4 regions of the Micromonospora sp. ATA51 genome follow, and region 1 is predicted to be linked to each of the others. Evidence: riboswitches for the same ligand, from Rfam matches in the RefSeq annotation. Region 1 holds a riboswitch; each other region holds the start of a gene.

Evidence for each region. Region 1 has a riboswitch for cyclic di-AMP ahead of JNW87_RS25675 (hypothetical protein). Riboswitches for the same ligand answer to the same signal wherever they lie in the genome.
Region 2: it holds a riboswitch for cyclic di-AMP, as region 1 does, so the genes downstream of both, JNW87_RS06660 (transglycosylase family protein) here and JNW87_RS25675 (hypothetical protein) in region 1, are expected to answer to the same signal.
Region 3: it holds a riboswitch for cyclic di-AMP, as region 1 does, so the genes downstream of both, JNW87_RS10055 (NlpC/P60 family protein) here and JNW87_RS25675 (hypothetical protein) in region 1, are expected to answer to the same signal.
Region 4: it holds a riboswitch for cyclic di-AMP, as region 1 does, so the genes downstream of both, JNW87_RS00940 (NlpC/P60 family protein) here and JNW87_RS25675 (hypothetical protein) in region 1, are expected to answer to the same signal.

What each region holds. Positions count from the first base shown of each region.
Region 1 is NZ_JAEVHJ010000203.1:1,631-6,836, forward strand. Features, by position in the region: gene JNW87_RS25665 (MarR family winged helix-turn-helix transcriptional regulator) at 1-287, opposite strand, end outside; gene JNW87_RS25670 (carbonic anhydrase) at 517-1,182, shown strand; gene JNW87_RS25675 (hypothetical protein) at 1,266-2,288, opposite strand; cyclic di-AMP (ydaO/yuaA leader) riboswitch at 2,293-2,423, opposite strand; gene JNW87_RS25680 (YibE/F family protein) at 2,578-3,909, opposite strand; gene JNW87_RS25685 (hypothetical protein) at 4,122-4,571, shown strand; gene JNW87_RS40830 (hypothetical protein) at 4,674-4,859, shown strand; gene JNW87_RS25690 (DUF305 domain-containing protein) at 4,871-5,206, shown strand, end outside.
Region 2 is NZ_JAEVHJ010000024.1:588-5,793, forward strand. Features, by position in the region: partial or broken gene JNW87_RS06645 (M4 family metallopeptidase) at 1-1,347, shown strand, start outside; gene JNW87_RS06650 (DUF899 family protein) at 1,334-1,609, opposite strand; gene JNW87_RS06655 (YbaB/EbfC family nucleoid-associated protein) at 1,677-2,114, opposite strand; gene JNW87_RS06660 (transglycosylase family protein) at 2,292-2,960, opposite strand; cyclic di-AMP (ydaO/yuaA leader) riboswitch at 2,958-3,132, opposite strand; gene JNW87_RS06665 (glycoside hydrolase family 3 C-terminal domain-containing protein) at 3,309-4,091, opposite strand; partial or broken gene JNW87_RS06670 (glycoside hydrolase family 3 protein) at 4,092-4,981, opposite strand.
Region 3 is NZ_JAEVHJ010000042.1:19,521-24,726, forward strand. Features, by position in the region: gene JNW87_RS10045 (pyridoxamine 5'-phosphate oxidase family protein) at 1-552, opposite strand, end outside; gene dcd (dCTP deaminase) at 652-1,230, shown strand; gene JNW87_RS10055 (NlpC/P60 family protein) at 1,274-2,260, opposite strand; cyclic di-AMP (ydaO/yuaA leader) riboswitch at 2,322-2,457, opposite strand; gene JNW87_RS10060 (N-acetylmuramoyl-L-alanine amidase) at 2,850-4,724, shown strand; gene JNW87_RS10065 (C40 family peptidase) at 4,788-5,206, opposite strand, start outside.
Region 4 is NZ_JAEVHJ010000002.1:60,024-65,229, forward strand. Features, by position in the region: gene JNW87_RS00920 (hypothetical protein) at 227-388, opposite strand; gene JNW87_RS00925 (hypothetical protein) at 621-1,211, shown strand; gene JNW87_RS00930 (helix-turn-helix transcriptional regulator) at 1,399-2,253, opposite strand; gene JNW87_RS00935 (SDR family oxidoreductase) at 2,353-3,117, shown strand; cyclic di-AMP (ydaO/yuaA leader) riboswitch at 3,421-3,571, shown strand; gene JNW87_RS00940 (NlpC/P60 family protein) at 3,573-4,709, shown strand; gene JNW87_RS00945 (HAMP domain-containing sensor histidine kinase) at 4,901-5,206, opposite strand, start outside.

The DNA.
Region 1 (5,206 bases):
GCGCCGACCTGCTGGTCGGCCTCGGCGGGGTGGCGGAAGTGGCCGCTCGGGTTGATCGTGTACTCGTTGCGCCGGCCCACCCGGGTGCGGCGCAGGTAGCCGCCCGCCTCCAGGTCGGCGACGATGGCCTGGGCGGCCCGTTCGGTCACCCCCACCTCGTCGGCGACGTCGCGCAGCCGGGCGGTGGGGTTTCGCGCGATGGCCAGCAGCACGTGCCCGTGGTTGGTGAGGAATGTCCAGTTCCGGCTGCTCCCGTTCTGGCCTGCTGTCGTCGCCATGTGCGTCATCGTATGGCCCTTCGTTCGCGTTTCCGGCCCTGCCCTCGCCCCGGCGAGGCGGGGCGGTCCCGGCCGTGGTGGCCGCACTCGTCCCGCGGTCAAGTCCCAGTCAACGTATGAAATCCGTATCACGTAAATCTTGACGTGCCTTCGGCTGCGTGTGACGGTTGGGGCCGAGGCCGCCTGCGCCGCCGGCCCGGCTGACCAGGTCGTTTCGCGCGAGGACGAGGTGAGGGAATTGACCCCGACCACTCCGGAGCAGGCACTCGCCGAGTTGCACGCCGGGAACCGGCGGTTCGTCACGGGCGTTCCGCGCCACCCCAACCAGGATGCCGGCCACCGGGCGGCGGTCGCCGACGGCCAGCACCCCTTCGCGGTGATCGTCGGCTGCTCCGACTCCCGCCTCGCCGCCGAGATCATCTTCGACCGCGGCCTGGGCGACCTCTTCGTGGTCCGGACCGCCGGCCACACGACGGGTCCCGAGGTGCTCGGCAGCGTCGAGTACGCCCTGACGGTGCTCGGCACCCCGCTGGTGCTGGTGCTCGGGCACGACTCCTGCGGCGCGGTGCAGGCCGCCAAGGAGGCGGTCACCACCGGCAGGACCCCCGCCGGGCACCTCGGCGCGGTGGTCGATGCCGTGGTGCCCAGCCTGCGCCGGGCGGCGGCGGAGGGCGTCGAGGACATCGACGGCATCGTCGACATCCACATCGCGCAGACCGTCGAGGCGCTGCTGGCCAGCTCCCCCGTCCTGGCCGGTGCGGTGGCCGCCGGGCGGTGCGCGGTGGTCGGCATGTCGTACCAGCTCGGCGCGGGCGAGGTGCGGACGGTGGCCACCGTTCCGGCGGGTGCGCCGACCAGGCCGCCCGCCCAGGTCGAGCACCCCACGCCCACCGCCGTCGGCTGACGCCGCGCCACCGGCACACGACGACCGAGGGGCCGTCCCGCGCGGTTCGGCGGGACGGCCCCTCGGCCGTGGTACGTCGTCGGTCAGAGCAGCGACATGTGCACGTGGTCGGTGTGGTTGGACGGCCCGCTGTAGGACTTCCAACCGGTCGCCGGGAACCAGATCTGCCGGTTCCAGATCACGTAGTAGATGCCGAGCCGGTCCGCGTTGCGGATCAGGAATGCGGCGACGTTGTTGCCGTACATCCGGGTGTCGTTGTTGTGCCAGGGGGCGAACCCGCTGTTCTGCAGCGACCAGTCGCAGGCCCGGCCCTTCGGGTGCTCCCACGGCCCGCCGGACCGGTAGCAGCCGGCGAAGCGGTTGAAGCCGGCCCGCCTCACCTCCTTGTACGCGTGCAGCGTGCGCGGCGTGATGCAGCCGGAGGTGGTGGGGTCGTTCTCGCTGCACGACTCCGGCTTCCAGTCCCCGTCGGCGGTGCGGCCGGGGCCGATCCGGGCGACCGGCGAGGTGGCCGAGACCAGGCCGCCGGTGAAGCCCTTCCCGCCGACCAGGGCGAGCGCCTTCTCCGTCTCGACTTTCTCCCGGGCCATCGCGTTCGTCAGCGTCTGCTGGGCGCGCACCTCGGCGTCGAGCGCCAGCTTGGCCTGTTCGGCGCGGTTCTTCGCCGCGTTGACCTCGGCCAGCTTCTGCGCGTTGACCATGTTCAGCTCGTCCAGGGCGGCGGCCCGCCGGACGAACGAGTCCGGGGCGTTGCTCTCCAGCAGCATGGCCACCGCGCCGATCCGGCCGGTCCGGTACGACTGTGCCGCGATCTGGGACACCTGCGGGCGCAGGGCGTCCAGCTGGTGCTGCGCCGCGCGTACCTCCAAGGCGAGCTGGAGCTGGCGCTGCCTCGACTTCGCCAGCTTGGTCTTCGCCTGCACGTAGTTGCGGTTGGCGGCCTCGATGGCGTCGGTGATGAGCTTCGGCTCGGCGTCCTCCTCGTGCCCCGAGGGGGTGGGGGGCGTCGTCGGCGCCGCGATCGCCGGCGCGGGGCCGGCGACGATGGTGAACGCGGTGAGCACGGCCACCACGGGGGTCAGCCAGCGGCGCAGGGGTGCCGTCACAGTGTTCCCTTCCGTCGACCGCCGACCGGGTTAGCTGACGGGTTCGGGGCGGAAGTGGCCCCTACCGCTGGCGCGGATTCACCCCATGTACCTGGTTCCCCGGTTCGCCGTACGGCGATTGGGCGGCGGTACCGCAGGCGCCGCTGCGCGCCTTCGGCGGTGACCGGCAGCGAGGTTACCCGAGAGTCCTCCCGAGGATCTACGTCCGGAAGCCGACTAAAAGCGGTAATTCGACGGCCAGCTCCGTGACCAGCATCGCGTTTGGCGCGGGCGGTCACGCTGCGCAGTTTCACCATGCGGTGTCCGTGCTCCTCCCCGGTCCGGTCCGGCCGCCGTGGGCGTCCCCGGTCGCGCCGCTGCGTGGTGCGCTGAGCGCCGCCAGCGCGGCGTCCGGCTCCGCGGGGGGACGGGACGCCGGCGCGGCGGGCTGCCCCGCGCCGCCCCGACCGGCGGTGGTCACCACGGCCGCCAGGCCGGTGGTGAGGGGTACGGCGGCGATCAGGCCGATCGTGGCCACCGCGCTGCGAACGATCTCCTGCGCCATGAACTCGCTGGTGAGGATCTCGCTCACCGGCCGCGAGTCGGCGACGAGCAGGAGCAGGAGCGGCAGCGAGGCGCCCGCGTACGCCAGCACGATGGTGTTGACCGTGGAGGCGATGTGGGCGCGGCCGACGCGGGTGGCCGCGCGGTAGAGCTGCAACCGGGACAGCCCCGGATTGGCGTGCGCCAGCTCGGTGACGGTGGCCGCCTGGGTGACCGTCACGTCGTCCAGCACGCCCAGCGAGCCGATGACGATGCCGGCCAGCAGCAGCCCGTGCAGGTCGACGTCCCGCTGGAACATCGACAGCGTGGTGGCGTCCTCGCTGCCGAATCCGGTCAGGTGGGTGGCGGCGGTGGCGAGCGTGCCGAGGACACCGGTCAGCACCAGGCTGCCGAGGGTGCCGAGAACCGCCACCGAGGTCTGCGCGGTGATCCCGTGGGTCAGGTACAGCACCACGAACATGATAAGCGCCGAGCCGACGATCGCCACCAGCAGCGGTGGCTGGCCGGCGCCGATCCCCGGCAGCACGAAGCCGAGCAGGATGGCGAAGCTCGCGACCAGGCCGCCGAGCGCGGCCAGCCCCCGCCAGCGGCCGAACGCGACGATGGCGACGGCGAACAGTGCCGCCAGCCACACCAGCGGCTTGCCCCGCTGGTGCTCGGCGATGTTGTAGCTCTTCGTCGCGGGGTCGGCCGGGTCCACCAGTTCCACCAGGACGATCCGGTCGCCGACCTCGACGGTGGGCGCGCCGGGGCCGACGGGAATCGGGGTCTCCACCTGGCGGCCGGCGTCCGGGCCCTGCTCGACCGCCACGCGGACGGTGCCGCAGGGCCCGGCGGAGCCACCCGGGGTGCCCTCCGGCACCTCCGCCGCCGGCGGGCACGGCTCGGTGACCACCCGGGTCACCGTGCCGTGGTAGCGCGGCACGTCGGCCGCGCGCTCCGGGGCCGGGGTGTCCCGGGGCCAGAGCACCAGGGCGGCGAGCACGCTGAGGACGAACAGCGGGACCACCGTGGCGACGAGGATCCGTCGTACGCCCGGCGGGGCGGCCGGAGCTGGACCGGTGTGGTCGGCGCCCATGGTGAGTCTCCCAACGGTTCTCAGGCGAGGTACGTGTCACCGGGCCGGTCGGTTCACCGGGCCGGGACAGGCGTCCGCCGGTGCGGCGGTCGCCGGGGCCGTCGCAGGGAATGCTAGTCAGGCCGACCGGCGGTCCCGCCGGGCGGCGCTCCGCGGCGCGGAGCGGGCCATTCCTCCCGACCGGTACGACCCGGCAGGTTAGCGTGGTCTCCGTGCGTACGGAGGCGGTGGTGACGCCCGGACGGTGGGTCCGGCTCCTGCTGCTGCTCAGCACGCTGGTCGGGCTCGCCGCCATGCACACCCTCGGCCACGGCGCGCACGCCTCCGGTGGGCACCGGGCGGGTCACGAGACGCAGCGCGCCGGGCACCACCTCGATCTTTCGGCGGTCCTCGCCGAGGCGGTCGCGACCGTCGCCGCGGCGGTGGCCGACTGCCCGGGTGACGGCTGCCACGCCCGCGCGCTCCCGCTGACCGGTCCCAAGGACGACCGGTCGGGGTGGAGCGTCTGCCTGGCGGTGCTCGGCGCGTTCGCCGTGGCGCTGCTGGTCGCCGTGCTGCTGCGGGCCGGTTCGCGGCCCGTCGGACGGCCGCCCGCGGATCGCCGCGACCCGCCTGCGGACCGCGGGCCCCGCCGCCCCGGCCCTTCGCACTGCGTCTGGTGACGGCGTCGGTGCTGCGCAGATAGGACGCCCGACGCGGGTGGCCGTCCGGTGACCCGCGTCCCGTGTCCGCTGCGTACGTTCCGACACCGAAAGGTCTTTCCTGTGTTCACTCGTACCATCGCGCGTCGTGCCGCCCTGGCCGGCGCGACCGCTCTCGCCGCGCTCGCCCTGGCGGCCTGCGGCGACGCCGACCACTCGACGTCCGGCTCCGGCCACAACATGCCGGGCATGGGCGGCGCCGGCACGCCCACCGTGGGCGCTCGGCATCGTTCGCCGAGGCCGACGTGATGTTCGCCCGGATGATGATCCCGCATCACCAGCAGGCCGTGGAGATGGCCGAGCTGGCCGACAGCCGGGCCGCCGACCCGGAGGTGAAGAAGCTGGCGGGGCAGATCAAGGCTGCCCAGGCGCCGGAGATCGCCACCATGAACGGCTGGCTCACTGCCTGGGGCGCGCCGGCGCCGTCGGCGAGCGCGGGTCACGGCACGCCGGGGATGACTCACGGCATGCCCGGCATGATGTCCGACGCCGACCTGGCGAAGCTCGAGGCGGCGTCCGGGGTCGACTTCGACCGGCAGTTCCTGACCATGATGATCGCCCACCACGAGGGCGCCATCACCATGGCGCAGGAGGAG
Region 2 (5,206 bases), on a different contig from region 1:
GGCGTCACCAACCAGAGCTGCCAGGACGCCGCGACCAACACGACGTTCTCCGGCTCGGACGACGTCTGGGGCAACGGCACGGCCACCAACAAGGAGACCGGCTGCGTCGACGCGCTGTTCGGCGCCCAGACCGAGCACAAGATGCTCGCCCAGTGGCTCGGCCGCAACGGCGCGAACGGCAGCGGTGGCGCCTGGCCGATCCGGGTGGGCCTGAACGACCAGAACGCCTACTACGACGGCACCCAGGTCCAGATCGGCAAGAACACCTCCGGTCAGTGGATCGGTTCGATCGACGTGATCGCCCACGAGATCGGCCACGGCATCGACGACCACACCCCGGGTGGCATCTCCGGCAACGGAACCCAGGAGTTCGTCGCCGACACCTTCGGCGCGGCGACCGAGTGGTTCGCCAACGAGCCCGCCAGCTACGACGCTCCGGACTTCCTGGTCGGCGAGAAGATCAACCTGGTCGGCAGCGGTCCGATCCGCAACATGTACAACCCGTCGGCGCTGGGTGACCCCAACTGCTACTCCAGCAGCATCCCCAGCACCGAGGTGCACGCGGCGGCCGGACCCGGCAATCACTGGTTCTACCTGCTGGCCAACGGCAGCAGCCCGACCAACGGTCAGCCGGCCAGCTCGACCTGCAACGGCAGCAGCGTGACCGGCCTGGGCATCCAGCAGGCCATGAAGATCATGTACAACGCGATGCTGCTGAAGACGACGTCCTCGTCGTACCTGAAGTACCGCACCTGGACGCTGCAGGCGGCGAAGAACCTCTACCCGACCGGCTGCACCGAGTTCAACACGGTCAAGGCCGCGTGGGACGCGGTCAGCGTGCCCGCGCAGGCCGGTGACCCGACCTGCAGCGGCAGCACCACCCCGCCGCCCACCGGCAGCTGCTCCGGTCAGAAGCTGGCCAACCCCGGCTTCGAGTCCGGTGCGGTGGGCTGGAGCGCCACCTCGGGGGTCATCACCAACTCGACCGGGCAGGCCGCGCGCAGCGGTTCGTACAAGGCGTGGCTCGACGGGTACGGCTCGACCCACACCGACACCCTGTCGCAGTCGGTCAGCATCCCGGCCGGATGCCGGGCCACGCTCTCCTTCTACCTGCACATCGACACGGCCGAGTCGGGCAGCACCGTCTACGACAGGCTGACCGTCAAGGCCGGCAGCACCACCCTGGCGACGTACTCCAACGTGAACGCCGCCGCCGGCTACGTCCTGAAGTCCTTCGACGTCTCGTCGCTGGCCGGCACCACCGCGACCATCTCGTTCAGCGGTGTGGAGGACAGCTCGCTGCAGACGTCCTTCGTGATCGACGACACCGCGCTCAACCTGAGCTGATCATCAAGGAAAGCGGTCGGTCGTCGTCCTCCCGGCGACCGACCGCTTCGCCGAGCTGTCGCCGCCCCTCGAAGAAGTCGAGCAGCCTCTTCCTGCCGGTCGGCGACTCGAACGCGTACCCGTGGTCGAACTTGACCATCGGGAGGCGACGACGCCGCGCGGCCAGCGCGTCCAGCGCCCGGGTGGCTTCCTTCTCGGCCTTGAGCAGCTCGTCGCGTTCCCGCTGGCACTCTTCGGCCGTCACGATCCGCGGTTTCTCCATGCCGGGATCCTGAACCGGAGCACCGACATTCTGCCGGCCCGGGCGCGCCTCGGTCGGTCGGCGCGGGTCAGTCCGGCCGGCCGCCGCCCAGCCGGGCCGCGGCGTGTTCCATCGCCTGGCTGAACATCTCCATCTGCCGCCTGGACTGCTCCCGCAGGCCGCCGAGCCGCGCGGCCAGGGCGTCCGCGTCGGCCCGTGCCGAGGCGCTGACCTGGGCTTCGAGGTCGGCGAGGGCGGCGTTGACGGCCACCACGATGTGCCCGCAGACGGCCTCGACGCCCGCCGCCGACAGCCGCGGGTCGACGGTGACGGACTCCAGCCGTCCACCCTGGACGACCACGGCTCGCACCAGCCCGTCGGCCGCCGTGCCGTCGGCGCGCAGCAGTTCCTCCGCATCGCCGTCGGGGTGCTCGACGGGCCGGGAGCGCATCGCCGACAACGCCTGCTGGGTCCGGGTCAGCAGTTCATCCAGGCTCGCGGCCGCGGAGAACGGTTCGTTGGTCATACCCGCGCTTTCTTCACGTCCTTTCCGAGCACCGTGACGATAGCAATCCGCCACTCGGCCCGCCCGCCACCTCGGCGTCCCGTCCACCATTCCGGACGGCGATCGCCCGGCCGGTGCTCCGGCCGGGCGTTCGTCCGCTGCGCCGGCTCCGGCCCGTGGGCCGGAGCCGGTGGTACGTCAGCGCAGGCGCAGCCGCTGACCCGGGAAGATCAGGCCCGGATCGTCGCCGACCACGCGCTTGTTGCGCTCGTACAGCGCGTGCCAGCCGCCGGCCAGGTCCCGCGCGTCGGCGATCATCGACAGCGTGTCGCCCGGCTTGACCACGTAGGTGCCCGAGCCGCCCGAGGCCGGCGCGGTACGCCGGTGGCTGCGGGTGGTCGGCCGCTCGCTCCGCGAGGAGCGCTTCTCCGCCTTGGACTTGCTGCCGGAGTCCGAACGGGACGCCGACCCGGAGTCCCTGGTGGAGTAGCGCTTGGTCGAGCCGCCCTTCTTGCCGCAGACCGGCCAGGCACCGATGCCCTGCCCGTCGAGGACCTTCTCGGCGATCGCGATCTGCTCGCCGCGGCTGGCCAGATCGGCCCGGCTGGCGTACTTCTGGCCGCCGTAGCCGTTCCAGGTGCCCTTGGAGAACTGCAGGCCACCGTAGTAGCCGTTGCCGGTGTTGATGTGCCAGTTGCCGCCGGACTCGCACTGGGCGATGGCGTCCCAGTTCACGCTGGCCGCGCTGGCTGGCGCGGCCGGGCCGAGGATCGCGGCGGCACCGGTGGCCGCGCCGACGACGAGCGCCCCGACGGCGACCCGACGGCGGCCGGTCCGGCGGTGACGTGCGCTGTGTTCAGTTGCCATGGATTTCCTCCACGCCGACGAGGTGAGCTGTCGGGTTCGGGCCGAGGAGCCCGGCCGCCGGTCGGCGGCTTCACCCCGAGGTGTCGAGCACCGAGGAACGTGTGGGTCCCCCGCTCCCGCCTGAGGTCCAGGTACCACGGGGGCCGGCGGCGGAATTAGGCGTTACCGGTCCGTGGTGTCCGCGATCGCGAACGGATACGACGTTAGGAATGATTTCGGACGATCGCCCACTTCTTGTGAAGTTCTTCACCCGGCCGAGCGAAGGCGGGGATTTCCGAGTTGCGACGCTCCCGAACATGCAATAGGGAGGCCGCCGGGTCGACTGCCCGACGGCCTCCGCGGACCCGTTCAGTACGTCAGGCCGTAGCCCTGGGCGAAGAGCGGAACCTGCCCGTCACCGGCGTTTATGGGCTGCTGGCTGACCGAGTTCATCCAGGTCATCGGCAGTTTCCCGGTGGGCGCGGCGCCGAAGAGGACGTCGGCCACGCCGGCACCCTCGGTGCCCGGCAGCCAGGACGCCAGCAGCGCGTCCCATCTGGGCAGCTCGGTGGCGATGTCCATCGGCCGGCCGGACACCAGCACCACGATCACCGGCACGCCGGCGTTGCGCAGGGTGGCGATGGTGCGCAGGTCCTCCCGGTCCAGGCTCATGCTGCCGGTCCGGTCGCCCTGGCCCTCGGCGTACGGCGTCTCGCCGACGACGGCGATCGCGGCCCGGTAGCTGCCGTCGATACCGGTGCCGCGCTGGTTGTAGGTGACCGTCGTGGTCGGACCGACCGCGGCCCGGATGCCCTGCAGGATCGTGGTGCCCGGCGTGATGTTGCCGGAGGAACCCTGCCAGGAGATGGTCCAGCCGCCACTCTGGTTGCCGATGTTGTCCGCGTTCCGGCCGGCCACGAAGATCTTGTTGTCGGCCCGGGCCAGCGGCAGCACGCTGCCGGTGTTCTTCAGCAGCACCTGCGACTCGCGGACGGCCTGCCGGGCGAGCGCGCGGTGGCTGACACTGCCGACCGTGGGGGTCCAGCTCCGGTCGGTGTACGGCCGCTCGAAGAGGCCCAGCTCGAACTTCTTGGTCAGGATCCGCCGGTTCGCGTCGTCGATCCGGCTCAGCGGCACGTGGCCGTTCTGCACCTCGGCACGCAGGGTGCTGATGAAGGTCTTCCAGGCGGCGGGCACCATCACCATGTCGATGCCGGCGTTGACCGCGGCGGTGACCTCGGCGGCGGTGAAGCCGGCGGCGCCGTCGATCTGGTCGATGCCGTTCCAGTCGGAGACGACGAAGCCGGTGAAGCCGAGCTCACCCTTGAGGACGGTGGTGATCAGGTACCGGTTGCCGTGCGTCTTCACGCCGTTCCAGCTGCTGTACGAGATCATCACGACCCGACGCCGCGCTGCACCGCGGCCTGGAACGGTGGCAGGTGGACGGTCCGCAACTCGGCCTCGGTCAGCTGGGTGTCGCCCTGGTCGTCGCCGCCCGCGGTGCCCCCGTCGCCGAGGTAGTGCTTGGCGGTGGCCAGCACTGACGTGGGCCCGCCGAGTGACGGGCCCTGGAGCCCGGTGATCAGCGTGGTCATGTTGGAGGGGAGGTCCGGCGTCTCGCCGAACGATTCGTAGGTGCGGCCCCAGCGGTCGTCGCGGGCCACGCAGAGGCACGGCGCGAAGTCCCAGTCGACACCGGTGCCGGAGACCTCCTCGGCCACCGCCTGGCCGATCTGCTGGACCAGGGCCGGGTCGCGGGTCGCCCCGAGGCCGATGTTGTGCGGGAAGATGGTCGCGGCGACCACGTTGTTGTGCCCGTGCACCGCGTCCACCCCGTAGATCATCGGAATGGCGAGCGGAGTGGCGAGGGCGCCCCGCTGGAAGCCGTCGTACATGTCGGCCCAGCTGGTGGCGGTGTTGGGCGAGGGCGCGGAGCCGCCACTGGAGAGGATCGAGCCCAGCCGGTAGGTGGTCAGGTCGGCGGCGGTCACCGAGCCCCGCTCGGCCTGGGTCATCTGGCCGATCTTCTCGTCCAGGGTCATCCGGGCGAGCAGGTCGGCGACGCGGGTGGCGACGGGCAGGGTCGGGTCCTGGTACGGGTAGGTGGCGGCGTTGGCCGGGCGCGCGGGCACGGCCAGGGCGGTCACGGCGACGAGGAGCAGGGCGAGGCTGAACGGACGGTGGACACGGTGGTGGCGGGTCACAGGTCACTCCTCCCGGAGGAACGGTCATGCCGTTGTCCGGCACCATATGCCACCCGGACATCG
Region 3 (5,206 bases), on a different contig from region 1:
CGTCCGGCGGGTGTCGAAGCCGTGCCGTCCGCGCCGGGCCGGCCGCTGATCGGGTACGCCCGCCGCGTCGCCAGCCAGATGCGCCGCCCGCGGGTCGAGCCAGACCTCAACGGCCGGTTGCCCGCCGCCGCGGCTCGTCGCCTCGCTCTGCCCGCGACGGGTGAGCATGGCGACGTCGATCGTGAACTCGAACAGCCGCCAGTCGACCTGTGGCGCGGCCCGGCCGATCTCGGCGACCCGGGCCACCCGGGCCTGGTCGGTGACAGGTCGGGCGCGGCCCGCCACGTACGCCTCGTCGTCGCTCTCCTCGGGCGGGAACGAATGCAGCGCGTAACGGCCGTCGCGTTCGAGGTCACGGCGTTTCGGCGAGTCGATGACGAAGCAGAAGAGCCCCTCGTCGGTGATGACCGGCGAGACCGGGTGGACCCGGGGGCCGCCGTCGGCGCGGACCGTGGCGAGATAGCCGAAGCCCGGCCCGTACTGCTGCATGAGAAGGCGGATCTCGTCGGCGAGGCGCGGCTCGTCGGCGGCGAATTCGGACCAGGAAGCCATGCGGACATTCTATCGAACACACGTACGAACGCGCAGCCCGACACGCAGGTCACCCGCTCCGGTGACGGCGCTCGGCGCCGTGCTCGCTATGGTGTTCCGATGCTGCTCTCCGACCGCGACCTCGTCAGCGAGATCAAGGCGGGCACGCTCGCGCTGGAGCCGTTCGAGCCCACGCTGGTGCAACCGTCCAGCATCGACGTACGCCTGGACAAGCTCTTCCGGGTGTTCAACAACCACCTCTACACGCACATCGACCCGTCGGTCCAGCAGGACGACCTGACCTCGATGGTCGAGGTGCCGGAGGGCGAGCCGTTCGTGCTGCACCCGGGTGAGTTCGTGCTCGCCTCGACGCTGGAGGTGATCTCGCTGGGCGACCAGCTCGCCGGCCGCCTCGAAGGGAAGAGCTCACTGGGCCGGCTCGGGCTGCTCACCCACTCCACCGCCGGCTTCATCGACCCGGGCTTCTCCGGCCACGTCACGCTGGAGCTCTCCAACGTGGCGAACCTGCCGATCACCCTCTGGCCCGGGATGAAGATCGGGCAGCTCTGCATCTTCCGGCTCTCCTCGCCGGCCGAGCACCCGTACGGCTCGGCCGTCTACGGCTCGCGCTACCAGGGGCAGCGCGGTCCGACGCCGAGCCGGTCCTGGCAGAACTGGCGCACCTGGCCGACCCGCTGATCGCGGAAGAGGCCCCCGCCACGCGAGAGCCCCTGCCGGTGGATCAGCCCGGTCGGCCGTAGCTGTTGATCTGGCCGTCGTCGACGCGTTTCATCGTGATCGGCTTGCCGGACTGGGAGGCGTGCACCACCCAGCCGCCGCCGACGTACATGCCGACGTGGTGCAGGTCGCTGTAGTAGAAGACCAGGTCACCGGCGCGTAGCTCGCTCCGGCTGATCCGGCGGGTGACGTCGTGCTGCTGCCGGGCGTTGTGCGGCAGCGAGACGCCGGCCTTGGCCCAGGCGGCCATGGTCAGGCCGGAGCAGTCGTAGTGGTCCGGGCCGGCGGCGCCCCAGACGTAGATCTTGCCGATCTGGGCGCAGGCGAACTTGACCGCGACCCCGGCGGGGCCGCCCGGGTAGCCGGACGGGCAGGGCGCGGGCCGCAGCGGGCCGCCGCCACCGCTGCCGTAGATCTTGAGGCGGAGCTTGTCCAGCTTGGCGATCTCGGCGTTGATCTGCTTCTTCTTCGCCGCGAGCTGGGCCTCGGTCCGGGTCAGCTGGGCGACCATCTCGTCGAGCGGCTTCTTCTTGGCGGCCAGCTCGTCGCGGAGTTCGACGACGTTGCGTACCTGCTGCTGCTGGCGGTGGGCGAAGCGGTCGAGCAGTTCGAGGCTCGTGACCACGTCGCTCGGCGACCGGCTGCCCAGTAGCGCGTTCACCGTCGACAGGTTGTCGCCCTTGTAGGCGTCGGCGGCGAGGCCGCCGACCTGACCCATGGCGAGGTCGACCTGGAGCTGCAACGGGGCGATCTGCTTGGCCAGGGCCTCGGCCTGCTTCCGCTTGGCGGCGAGGTCCTGACGGGTGGCGTTGTGCTGCTCGATGATCGGTTCGAGCTTGTTCCAGTCCTGGTCGATCTGGCGCTCGATCTCGGCGACCGACGGGTCGGCGTGAGCCGCCGTGGCGCCGCCGGTCAGGATGACGGCGGTACCGGCCAGGGCGGCGAGGGCGGTGGTGAAGCGGGACCAGCGTGGACGCGGCGCAGCCGTCATCCGGTCGTTCGACCGGACCGACGGTCGCCGCGGGGCATGGTGTGCCACCGGGCTTCCTGACTCCTTCTTCGCTGGCCGCCTACCGGGTTAGCTGACGGGTTCGGACGGGAAGGGAGCCGCCCTACCGCAGTGCTGCGGATTCACCCCAGGTAACTGGGTCCCCGGCTCGCCCGGAGGCGACTCGGCGGTGTCGGACCGTCACCACCCGGGTTGGGCGATGCACATTCCGGTCGACGATTGACCAGAGTAGAGAGCGCCGTTATCAATCCGCAACCCGGGGCGCCGTGACACTCCGTACCCGAATTCGCATGGGCCGCGCTGGTGAAGGTTTCCTTCACTCAACATCACTGTGGGGAAAGGTATTGACCCAACGCCATGGGTGGGGTGAGGGTGAGCACGCAGTGACTTCCGCCCGACCTGGAGGTTCGATGCTCCGTCCACCCTTGCCGCCGAGCAGACGAGTTCTGCTCGCCACCGCCGTGGCTGCGGCGACCGCCCTTCTCAGCACCGGACCCGTCGCCGCCGAGCCCCTGGCCGCCGGGTCGCCGACCGCCAGCAGCAGTACGCCGCCGCGGCGGCCGAGTACGGCGTGCCGGAGAGCGTCCTGCTCGGCGTGTCGTACCTGGAGTCCCGCTGGGACACCCACCCCGGCCAGCCGAGCACCAGCGGCGGCTACGGGCCGATGCACCTGACCGACGCCGAACAGGTCGCCTCGACCCCCGGCAGCTCACACGTCGACGAGAACGAGGACCCCCGGGGCGACGACGCCCGGCCGCTGGTGGTCGACACGTCGGCCGCCGCCGAGGCGACCGGCGACGACCTGCCGCAGGCGTCCCTGCAGACCCTCGACGCCGCCGCCGCGCTCACCGGCGTGGCCGAGGAGACGCTGCGCACCGACGCCACCGCCAACATCCGCGGCGGGGCGGCGCTGCTCGCGTCGTACCAGAAGGAACTGGCCGCGCCGGTCGGCGCCGACAGCGACCCGGCGGCCTGGTACGGCGCGGTGGCCCGGTACTCCGGCGCGGACACCGAGGACGCGGCGGCGGCCTTCGCCGACGAGGTGTACGACCAGATCAGCATCGGGGCCAGCCGGACCACCGACGACGGCCAGCGGGTGACCCTCACCGCGCGCCAGGTGACCCCCGACGAGTCCGGGCTGCACCGGCTCGGGCTGCGCCGCGCGGAGCGCCCGGACGGCCTGGAGTGCCCGGTCCGCCTCGCCTGCGAGTGGATCCCCGCGCCGTACGCGGAGTACGTCGTCCCGAAGACCGGCGAGGTGACCTACGGCAACCACGACCTCGGCAACCGGCCGGCGCAGCAGAAGATCGAGTACATCGTCATCCACGACACCGAGGGCTACTTCGGCCCGAGCGTGAACCTGGTCAAGGACAAGACCTACCTGGGCTGGCACTACACGCTGCGCTCGGTGGACGGCTACGTCGCCCAGCACATCAAGGCGAAGGACGTCGGCTGGCACGCCGGCAACTGGTACGTCAACGCCAAGTCCATCGGCATCGAGCACGAGGGCTTCGCCGGCCACGGCACCTGGTACACCGAGGCGATGTACCGGACCTCGGCCAAGCTGGTCCGGCACCTGGCGCTGCGGTTCCAGATCCCGCTGGACCGGCAGCACATCCTCGGCCACGACAACGTCCCCGGCACCACCGCCGGGACCGTGGCCGGCATGCACTGGGACCCGGGACCGTACTGGGACTGGTCGCACTACTTCGACCTGATGAAGGCGCCGTTCCAGGGCACCGGCACCCCGCACACCGGCCTGGTCACCATCGACCCGGACTACGCCAGCAACCAGCCGGCGTTCATCGGCTGCAACCAGCAGCCGCCGGGCGTGCCGAAGCCGACGCCGCCCGCCGCGCCGTGCCCGCTGCGCGGCTCCTCCTCGGTCGTGCTGCGCACCGGGCCGAGCGAGCTCGCCCCGCTGGTCAACGACCGTGGCCTGCGGCCGAACGGCACCCCGGACACCATGTACATCTCCGACCACGGCGCCCGAGCCTCGGCCGGCCAGACGTACGCCCTCGCGGACGTCCAGGGTGACTGGACCGCGATCTGGTACCTCGGCCAGAAGGCCTGGTTCTTCAACCCGTCCGCCGCGCCCACCGCGAAGTGGGCGCAGGGCTTCGTGGTGACGCCCAAGCCGGGCAAGACCACGATCCCGGTGTACGGGCGGGCCTACCCCGAGCGGGCCGCCTACCCGGCCACCATCCCGTACCAGGGCATCTCGCCGCTGCAGTACACCTTCGCGGCGGGCCAGCGGTACGCGCTCGGCGGCGTCCTCCCGGGCGAGTACTACCGGGCGGTCTCGTTCGACGGCTCCGCCCCCGGCGACCGGACGGTGGTCCGGGGCGAGAACCAGTACGTGCAGATCCAGTTCGGCCACCGGGTGATGTTCGCGAACCTGGACGACGTGCTGATCCTGCCGGCCGCGGTGGGCGCGCCGCAGTAGCCACCGCATCCGACGACGAAGGCCCCCGGTCAGCTCGACCGGGGGCCTTGTCGTCGGATCGGATCAGGTGACTCGGCGGTAGCCGGCCACCGGCATGTAGTTGACCTGGCTCACCTGGACCGGCTTGCCGGTCCGTGGCGCGTGCACCATCAGGCCGTTGCCGAGGTACAGGCCGACGTGGTGCAGGTCGCTGTAGAAGAACACCAGGTCACCGGGGCGGGCGTCGGAGCGGGAGACCGCCCGGCCCTCGCTCCACTGGGCGCCGGTGAAGTGGGTCAGGGAGATGCCCGCCGCCTTGTAGGCGTACTGGGTCAGGCCGGAGCAGTCGAACGAGTTCGGGCCGGTGGCGCCCCAGACGTACGGGTCACCGACCTGCTGGCAGGCGACCCGGATGGCGGTCTGCGCGGCGCTGCTGACCACACCGTTGATGGTCGGGCAGCCGGTGACCTTCACCGTGGTCTTCGGCAGCGCGGCGGTGAGGC
Region 4 (5,206 bases), on a different contig from region 1:
CTCCCGACCCGGCACCCTACCGGCCGCGCACGCGCCTCCTGCGATACCGCCGGGTCGGGACCGGACGCGCCCTGCCTGAACTTCGACAACCTCGTCGATGGTCAGCGCACCTGGGAGTGCTCCCGGTCGCTCTACCTCCAGCCCGGCCATTCGAGTCACGCGCTAGCCGCGATTACCTCAAGAAGCAGTTTCGGGCGAATTCGCCTGCCGGTCCTCCACTGCCGATTCAGGCATACACCAGGGCGAGTCTGCGATGTTCGCGGTCGTCGGTGCGCTTGGCCAGGGCCCGCAACTGGGCCGAGGCGGTGGCGGGATGGCGCGCGCACCAGGCCTGCATGAGGGCGGCGGCGGTTTTCGGCGGGCTCCCGGTGGCGGTGGCAACCACCACCAGGACGAGCCCGGACCTCAGCGGACCGCCGAGCAGCGCAGAACCAGGCTGACCCCCAAGCCTGGCCGGCTCCTGGCGTTGTGGGGTCAGGGGTTCGAGTCCCCTCGGCTCCACTCCCGGAACGATGCCGTGGTCAGGTCAATGGAGGCATATGCGAACCGAGATCCGAGCGCGATCGGGGGGAGATGTCCGCGCCCCATCCTGCCGTTGTCGATCTGTCGAGGAGGCGGCCATGCACTGGGTCCGCACGAACTTGAGTCCGCCGGCGTTCGCCGCGGTCGCTCTCCTGTTCGCCCTACCGTTCGCGGCGCTGAAGGGTGAGGCCGGGGAATGGCGTGTGGCGGTGACCTGGACTGGTTGGGGCTTGACCGTCGGTGGCGGGGCTCAGGTCCACCTGGAGACCCTGCTCTGGGATGGCGACCGTGGTCAGTACGTCATGCAGGAGGTGCCGAACGAGGCGCCGCAGATCGGTCCCGAGGAGCCCATCTACCTGCCGGGGCAACCGCTCTTCATGGTCGCCGCGCTGGGTGTCCTGGCTGGCGTGCTTGCCAGGATCCTGGCCGGTGTCAAGTCCCGCCTGGTGGTATCGGCGGTAGCGGCATTCGTCGCGGCGGGGGCGCTTGCGCTCGGCCTACGGGGCGTACTGCGTCGCTTTGATCCGCCGCCTTACGACGAGGCCATGTCCGCCGTACCGGCCGTCGGGTTCTGGCTGGCGGTCGGCATCCTGGCATTGCTCGGCGTCGGCAATGCGATCGCGGCGTACCGGTTGCGGAGGCGTGGCGAAGCCCTCAAGCCTGAACTCGGTGACGAATTGACTGGGTAGGCCCCGTACCCGGACCTTGCCCGCTGGCTCTACGGCGGCTGATCCGCCTCACGTGGGTGGCCGACAGGAAAGCCGCGGAGCGTGGCCGCTACTGCGGTCAGTTCCCGCCGCGGTACGGGCCATCCACGTAGACGAGCGCGTCACCGACGGCCCTCGTCTGCAGGTGTAGCGGATTTCTCCCGCAGGGCTAACCGGGCGTCGCGTCGGCGGGGAAGCGCTCGTGCCCCAGCACGGCGAGCAGCTGCAGCTTCTCGCAGCCCTCGCTGCGCGGGGACGCGGTGAGCACGAGCAGTGCCTGGGACTGGTCCTCGGTGAACAGCGCCTGGCAGTCGAGTTCGATCGCACCGAGCTGGGGATGGATGAGCGTCTTGTGGTCCGCGAAGCGCTTGGCGACCTCGTGCCGTTCCCACAGCTCGGCGAACTCCGGGCTCGCCTTCTGCAGCGCCCGCACCAGCTCACCGGCCCGCGACTGCGGGCCCATCGATCCGTACGCGGCACGCAGGTTGGCGACCTGGGCGCGGCTCTGCCGGTCGCGGTCCTCCTCGGGGTAGCGCAGCCGCTCCGCGGGAGCCGTGAACCACCGGTAGATCTCGCTGCGGGCGAGGCCCGTGTAGCCCGACTTGTCGCCGAGCAGGGCTGCGGCCATCCGGTTCTGCACGAGCGTCTCGCCGAGGTTGGACAGGATGAGCGCCGGGGTGTCGTCGAGCCGGTCCAGCACGCGCAGCAGCGCCGGGGCGACGTGCGTCGCCGCGGACACGACTGCCGGGGCGTTGTGCCCCGCCACCCGGAACAGGTAGTCGCGTTCGTCCTTCGTCAGCCGCAGCGCCCGGGCGAGCGACGCGAGCATCTGCGCGCTCGGCTGCGGGCCGCGCTGCTGTTCGAGCCGGGTGTAGTAGTCGGTCGACATCGCGGCGAGGGCAGCGACCTCCTCACGGCGCAGGCCCGGTGCACGCCGGCGCGCGCCCGCAGCCAGCCCGACGTCCCCGGGCTGCAGCGCCTCGCGGCGGCGGCGCAGGAAATCGGCCAGTGCTGCACGATCCATGATCCCAGTATCCGGCTGCGGCGGGCGCGAACCAGGGATTGCGGATCCCCCGATGACCGGTCTCTGCCCCGAACCCGGGACGACGGCGAAGCTCGGTGCATGAACATCTCCGGAAACACCATCTTCATCCCCGGCTCCACGAGCGGGATCGGTCTCGCCCTGGCGCTCGAGCTGCGGGCCAAGGGCAACACGGTCATCGTCGGCGGTCGGCGCACCGACCTGCTCGAGCAGATCGCCGCGGAGCAACCCGACATCGACACCGTGGCGATCGACACGACGAGCGCCGCGAGCATCGACGCCGCCGCGAAGGAGGTGCTGGCGAAGCACCCGGACCTGAATGTCCTCGTCACGATGGCCGGCATCATGCGCATCGAGGACTGGCACAAGCCGGAATCGTTCCTCGCCTCGGCCGAGGCGGTGCTGACGACCAACGTGCTCGGCCCGATCCGCCTCATCGCCGCGTTCATCGAGCACCTGCAGGCGCAGCCGGACGCCACCATCGTCACCGTCTCCTCGGGCCTCGCGTTCGCGCCGCTCAAGGTCACCCCGAGCTACAACGCGTCGAAGGCCGCGATCCACATGCTCAGCGAGTCGATCCGGCTGCAGCTCGCGGACACGACCGTGAAGATCGTGGAGCTCGAACCGCCGGCCGTCCGCACCGCGCTGCTGCCCGGGCAGGAGACCAGCGAGTACGGGGTGCCGCTGGACGAGTTCGTGGCGGAGGTCGTCGCGCTGCTCGAGTCGCAGCCCGACGCGAAGGAGATCCAGGTCGAGCGGGTGAAGTTCCTCCGCTACGGCGAGGCGCGCGGCGACTACGACCAGGTCGTCGCGACGCTCAACGCGTCCGACCCCCACGGGAAGTAGTCTCGGCCGGCCCCGGCGGCGGGTGGCTCGCTTACGGGACCATGGAGCCGCCATGACGTCGGGAAACGGTCAAGCGTCACCTGAGGGTTGCCGAAGAAAAATAGCGCGCAGGTTGAAGGCCAAGATTAGGAAAGATTAAGAATCCGATTAGCGGAGTCTTACGTACGCACAATTCCGGCACCCAATGTGCCCGCTTGACAGCGCAGGGAATTGGCGTCACCGGCTCGTTGATTTCTCCGGGCCGTCCTCACTAATGTTGGTCAGCGTCCGTTCCGGATGTCGGTCTCCACCTGGAGTGCCCCGGGACGGCCACCGCCGAGTCGCTGGACGTCACTGGCGTCGCCAGGCGAGCCGGGGAACCACCGCAGGTTTCGGGGTGAATCCGCATCAGCGGTAGGGCGCCTTCCACGCCCGAACCCGTCAGCTAACCCGGCAGGCGGTCGAGGTCGGTGCACGTGGGGTGCGTCGGCCTCGAGTGGAAGGAGCCGAAGCCGTTGCCACCCGTGCGCACCCGGCCCGCCGGATCGCGTCTGTTCACCAGAATCCTCGCCGTCGCGGCGGCGGCCATGGTGGCCGTCGGGCCAGCGGCCCCCGCCCACGCCGCACCGTCGGCCGCCGATGTGCAGCAGCAGATCGATGCGGCGTGGCAAAAGCTCGAACCCGTCATCGAGCAGTACAACAAGGTCCGGTCGGAACTGGCCGTGGACCAGCGGAGGTCGGCCGAACTGAGCCGGAGGATCGAGCCGCTCGGCAAGTCGGTGGAGATCAGCAGGACCCGGGTCCAGGAGATTGTGACGGGGTACTACAAGCAGGAAAAATCGCTTTCCACATTCAACGCCCTGCTGTCCCGCGGCTCGCCGCCGATCGCGTTGGGGGATCAGCTCGCGCTCGTGAATCAGGTGGCAAATTCGGAGCAGCGACAGATCACCCGGCTGTCGGCCCAGCAGGCGAGCTACGACGCCGACAAGGAGAAGGTTGACGCGCTGATCGCGATACAGCAGCGCCAGCAGGCCCAGCTGGCGGCTCGCAAGAAGGCCATCGACGCCGAGATCAAGCGGCTGGATGCGCTACACAGACAGGTCGCCGCCGCGGAGGCGACCGCAACGGCCAAGGCGGCCGCGGACGCCGCGGCGGCCAGAGCCGCAGCCGCCGCGCAGACAGCCGCCACCGCGAGCAGCAGCTCACCCATCACGTCGACCAGTTCGCTGTTCATCGGTGGGAAGTGTCCCGCCGTCCCCATCACGGGAAGCGGCGGCGTCGCGGCGAAAACCGCGTGCAATCAGATCGGCGAGCCGTACGTGTGGGCGGCCGACGGTCCCGACTCGTTCGACTGCTCCGGCCTGACCCAGTACGCGTGGGCCTCCGCCGGGGTGCAGCTGACCCATTACACAGGTTCTCAATGGACCGCAGGTGTGGCGGTGAGCAGAGCAAACCTTCGCACGGGTGACCTCGTCTTCTTCTACTCCGATCACCATCACGTGGGCATCTACGTCGGCAACGGACTGATCGTCCACGCCCCGCATACCGGGGACGTGGTCCGAATGGCCCAGCTGGCGGATATGCCGTACAGCGGTGCTCGCCGCCCCGGCTGACCGTCCGGTCCCGAGCTGTAGGTTCTCAACCTCGATGACGCTTTCTCAAGATCATGCCGCCGCGGATGTGGGCAACGAGCCCGCTGGCGGTGCTCCGGCTCCGGGGCGTCACTCTGGAGGTCGGTGCTGGCGCCCGGCCTGATCGCCAAGAACGGCGCCAGGCTGAACGGGGCCCCGCTCGGGGACGATGCCTACGGCGTGCCGGGCAGCCGGACCGTGACGAGGAGACCGCCGACGGGGCTGGGGACGAGGTCGAGGGTCCCGTCGTGGGCGCGGACGATGCTGTGCACGATGGCCAGGCCGAGGCCGACGCCGGCGTGTTCGTCGGTGTGTACGCGTTCCGTTCCGCGCTGGAAGGGTTCGGTGAGGGTCGGTATCAGTTCTGGTGGGAGCCGACGACCCGTGTTCTCGACCTGCAGCACGCTCGTGTCGCCGTGCGCCTCGGTGTGGACCGTCACGGTGCCGTCAGCGGGGAGGTTGTGGACGACGGCGTTCTG